DNA from 2 places in the Planococcus sp. S3-L1 genome. Region 1 is predicted to be linked to the other one. Evidence: a T-box and tRNA genes for the amino acid it is inferred to sense, from the RefSeq annotation. Region 1 holds a T-box; the other holds one or more tRNA genes.
What was found. A T-box is a leader RNA that pairs with one kind of tRNA and senses whether it is charged. The one in region 1 lies ahead of argS (arginine--tRNA ligase domain-containing protein), so its partner is inferred to be a tRNA-Arg.
Positions count from the first base shown of each region.

Region 1 (2,472 bases):
CTGTGGCGTTTATGGATTAAAGCGTATACGAAGTGATTTTTACTAGGATGTACACTTGTCTAGTAAGAGCTTAAGCATTTTCTCAAGAGAAAGACGCTTATATCTTTATTTTTTAAATTCAGCTTTAAGAAGGTAGACAAGATCATATTGTGCTAGTTCATCTATGTGATTTTCAACATCGTTAAAAAAATCAGTAGATAAACTACTTATAACTTGATCATTTGAATAACTAATATTAGCTAATACCAACTCATCGTCAATCGACTTTTTTTCACCTTCAAGTTGTCCCCAAACACTTGCCATATCAACCAAATCTTCTGGATTAATTTCTATATTACTTACGGAACCTGTATGACCGTTACTACTAATTCCAATATTAAACGTCTGTTTTTCACCATCGTTCTCTAGTTTGGAGGTTGCAAAAATAATAGTACCGTTACCCTCTGCCTCTGCAGATAGAGAACCAACTATCTCCTCAATCAATGTACCTGATTGGTATTTTTCAACCCATACAGATACCTCTTTGTATTCACTATTAATACTGAAATCGAAAACAAATGATTTATCTGAAGTAGTTGTCAATATCGCACGTTCTTTCTCTGTTAATTCAACAGCAGAAATAGAGTTTGATTTTTCAACATCATTTGCACAGGCGCTCAAAAAAACGAACGACAGTGCGAGAAGTGTAGTTACTCTTTTCATTTAATGCCTCCTTTTATCTATCTCTTCTATTATCTGTTTATAGTCTAATTGCATTGAATAAACTAACTGAATATTTTTATTATATCGCAAGAAATAGATTTTGACTGATAATTTGCTGGAAATTCATCTTTTTACAAGTTTTGTATTGGTTAATCATTAGTTTTAACGAGTTTATATAAAGAAACAGTATGATAAAAGCTAATCTATGAGAAGAGAAAGCTATTATTCTTCTCATCTTAAAGCCAGAGTAGTCGAAACTAGTCAAGGACAATCTGGAAATTTGCAGAAGGCAAAAGCAACTAAAAAAGCTTCCTTTTTACTGAGTTAGCTATTTGAAAGTAATAATAAATAGGGTCTGTTCTTTAAGGAGTTTGACTTAAGGAAATTAGTAGGGTATGCTAATTGAAAAATATGTAAATTCTATGATGAAGAGAGTAGTTGTAATTAGATCCACTAGCGAGTCAGGGATGGTGAAAGCCTGATAGGTTCTATTACGATGAAGCGCACTTCTAAGAAACTGCCTGAATAATTTAGTAGGGTATTGTCGGGATATCCCGTTATCATGTTGAGCCGGTCCATAATAGTTGGACAATAAGAGTGGTACCGCGGGAAAGCCCGTCTCTGTATAACATATACAGAGACGGGCTTTTTTATTTTTATCTAAAAAAGGGGGAGATTGTATGGATTTATTGAGAACTTACGCTGATGAAATTGCTTCAAGTTTGAGCGGAATGCTGGAGTTTAATGAGGTTGTGAAATTGATTGAACAACCAAAATATAGCACACAAGGAGATATAGCTTTCCCCTGTTTCACATTGGCAAAGCTACTTAAAAAGTCTCCAGTAGAAATAGCAAAAGACTTGGCACAAAAAGTTTCCCATCCTTTTTTTGAAAAGGTAGTGGCGGAAGGTCCGTATGTAAACTGTTTTTATAACAAAACTGTTGTCAGTTTAAAAACAATAAAAACAGTTTTACATAAGCGCACTGAATACGGATCTTCTGATATGGGACAGTCAAAGGTTGTGACTTTAGATTTCTCTTCTCCAAATATTGCGAAACCCTTTTCTATGGGTCATCTTAGATCAACTGTTATTGGTAACTCTTTAGCAAACATATCCGAAAAATGTGGCTTTCAAACAGTTCGAATCAATCACTTAGGTGACTGGGGAACTCAATTCGGTAAATTGATTGCTGCTTATAAAGCTTGGGGGAAAGAAGCAGATGTAAAAAATGAACCCATTAGTGAATTGTTGAAGCTGTATGTTAAGTTCCATGAGAAAGCTGAGGCAGATCCGGCCTTGGAAAATAGCGCGAGACTGTGGTTCAAAAAGCTTGAAGACGGAGATGAGGAAGCGAGAAAATTATGGGAATGGTTCCGAAACGAGTCGCTTCAAGAATTCGCTAAAATTTATAAATTATTAGATATTGATTTTGATTCCTATAATGGTGAAGCATTTTATAACGATAAAATGAATGAAATAGTGAAGTTGCTTGAGGAAAAACAATTGTTGGTGAAGTCAAATGGAGCTGACATTGTTGATTTGAGCAACTATAACTTGCCGCCATTATTAAACGGGAAACTAATTGAATGGTTTAACTGCAGGTATCTGAAGGGTGAATTAGTCGAAGACATTCTTTTCAAAAGCGCTATAGATGAAATCAAATTGGAGGATTTAAAAAAGTTTAAAGAAGAAACTCTTGAAGACTTCATATATAGTCAGGAAGATTTACTAAAAGAACTGGAAGTGTATTCATTCCAACAGATTTCAG
Region 1 covers NZ_JASISN010000028.1:22,039-24,510, forward strand. The annotation lists gene QMF37_RS16960 (hypothetical protein) at 106-702, opposite strand; T-box leader at 1,116-1,328, shown strand; gene argS (arginine--tRNA ligase domain-containing protein) at 1,383-2,472, shown strand, end outside.

Region 2 (2,472 bases), on a different contig from region 1:
GGCAAGGGCTGGATAACAGCAGAATATTCCATGCTGCCACGTGCAACGAACAGCCGAAACCGTCGTGAGGCTTCAGCTGGAAAAATTGGTGGACGGACAATGGAAATTCAGCGACTGATTGGTCGTGCATTGCGAGCTGTTGTGGATCTTGAGAAGCTAGGTGAGCGTACATTGTGGATCGATTGCGACGTAATCCAAGCAGATGGTGGAACGCGTACAGCATCGATTACAGGGGCATTTATCGCTATGACAATGGCTATTAGTAAGCTAGAGCTTCCGGCATTTCCAGTAACGGACTTTCTTGCTGCAACAAGTGTCGGCGTTACAGCTGAAAACGGATCCATTCTTGACTTGAATTACGTTGAGGATTCTAGCGCTGAAGTTGATATGAACCTAGTTATGACAGGGGCAGGTCATTTCGTGGAATTGCAAGGAACGGGAGAGGAGTCTACGTTTACACGTGCTCAACTCAACGAATTGCTGGACCTTGGAGAAGCAGGAATCCATCAATTGATTGCGATGCAGCGTAGCGCGCTAGGTGATATTGCTGCTCGTATTGGAGAAAAGGTCGTTGTGGAACAATGAAAAAAATTGTAATTGCAACTCAAAACAAAGGCAAAGCTAAAGATTTTGAAGCTTTGCTTGCCCCTCTTGGGTATAAAGTGTTGACTCTACTAGACGTAGCACAAGACCTGGATGTAGAAGAAACGGGTGTCACTTTTGAAGAAAACGCCATCTTAAAAGCAGAAGCCGTTTCGAAAGTATTAGGTATTCCTGTTATTTCCGATGATAGTGGATTAGAAATTGATGCATTGAACGGTGAACCAGGTGTCTATTCAGCACGCTATGCAGGTGCTGCTAAGAGCGATAGCGCAAATATTGATAAAGTGCTTGAGAAAATGTCTGGCGTGCCTGAAAACGGACGTACAGCACGTTTTCGTTGTGTGCTAGCGGTAGCAGCACCTAACGAGAAGACTGAAACGTTTTCGGGCTCTTGTGAAGGAATTATTCTTAGTACGCCTCAAGGCAATAATGGTTTTGGCTATGATCCCATTTTTTACGTTCCTGCACAAAGAAAAGCGATGGCTGAATTGTTGCCTCACGAAAAGGCTGCAATTTCCCATCGCGGCAATGCCTTGCGCGAGTTACAACAGCGCATGCCTAAGTGGTTAGATGAAGAAAAACAAAGCTGAATTCATTTATTTTAATGTTTTTTTAAAATAGCATTGACTTTTCTTCAAATCATTTCTATAATTAAAATTGTCTTTCAATAGAAAAGCAAAGCCGCAAGCGAAATCTTGTGCCACCGTCTAGTCTCTAAGAAAGCTTTCGTCTCAGTAGCTCAGCTGGATAGAGCAACGCCCTTCTAAGGCGTCGGTCGGGGGTTCGAATCCCTCCTGGGACATTATAGGAATGTACATAATTCGAACAAAACCTCCACATCGTTTATTAAACGGTGTGGAGGTTTTGTGTGTAGAAAAAGTATTAAGGACGCTCAACATGTCTGTTTGTAGGTCTATTGCCGACTCGAATAAATCTAATTTACAGAAAAAAAGTGAGAAATTAAGAATATGATACAATTGTATTCAACTATTTATCAATAATAAGGAGTGGCGAAAGTTTATGGAAACCAAAAGGCGTATTCGCCCCGAATTGGAAGGCTTGCGTACAATTGCGGCGATACTAGTAGCCATTTATCATATATGGTTTAATCGAGTTTCAGGTGGCGTAGATGTCTTTTTTGTTGTATCGGGATTTTTGATCACAACATCTTTATTGTCTATGTACCGGAAAAATGGCAAAGTATTGTACTTTTCTTATATTGTCAAACTGATGAAACGATTGTTGCCTACAGCTTGGCTAATTAGTATTACAACTTTAATTGCGGGTCTATACATATTGCCAGTGTTTACAAAGCAACAAACACTTAACGAATTTTTAGCTTCGGCGTTTTATTTTCAGAATTGGCGGCTTGCCATCGATTCTGTAGATTATTTGGCTCAGAACAACAGTGCTTCTCCGTTTCAGCATTTTTGGGCGTTGAGCATTCAATTTCAGTTTTACTTAGTTTGGTTATTGCTGTTTTTTGTGGCGATTACTTTATTAAGACTTTTCTCAAGCAATCACATTAAACGTATGCTGATCATCGTGATTTCGGTAGTTGCGATCGCATCTTTCGGCTATTCTGTTTACTTAACGATTGTCAATCAGCCAGTTGCTTATTACCATACCTTCACACGTGTATGGGAATTTGGAGTAGGTGGAATCCTTGCGTTAACCATTCATAAAATAGTGATTTCCTCACGTCTTTCCTGGGTTTTAGGGTGGATGGGGTTAATCGGATTGATTAGCTGCGGCATCGTCTTGCAAGTATCCCAGCTGTTCCCAGGTTACGCTGCATTATGGCCAGTGTTGTCCGCTGTCCTGATTATCGTTGCTGGGAATTATTCGACCCATTTCAGTGCTTTCCAA
Region 2 covers NZ_JASISN010000003.1:131,990-134,461, forward strand. The annotation lists gene rph (ribonuclease PH) at 1-585, shown strand, start outside; gene QMF37_RS04625 (XTP/dITP diphosphatase) at 582-1,193, shown strand; tRNA gene QMF37_RS04630 (tRNA-Arg) at 1,332-1,405, shown strand; gene QMF37_RS04635 (acyltransferase family protein) at 1,624-2,472, shown strand, end outside.
Region 2: it encodes a tRNA-Arg, which carries the amino acid that the T-box ahead of argS (arginine--tRNA ligase domain-containing protein) is inferred to sense. The anticodon was not compared.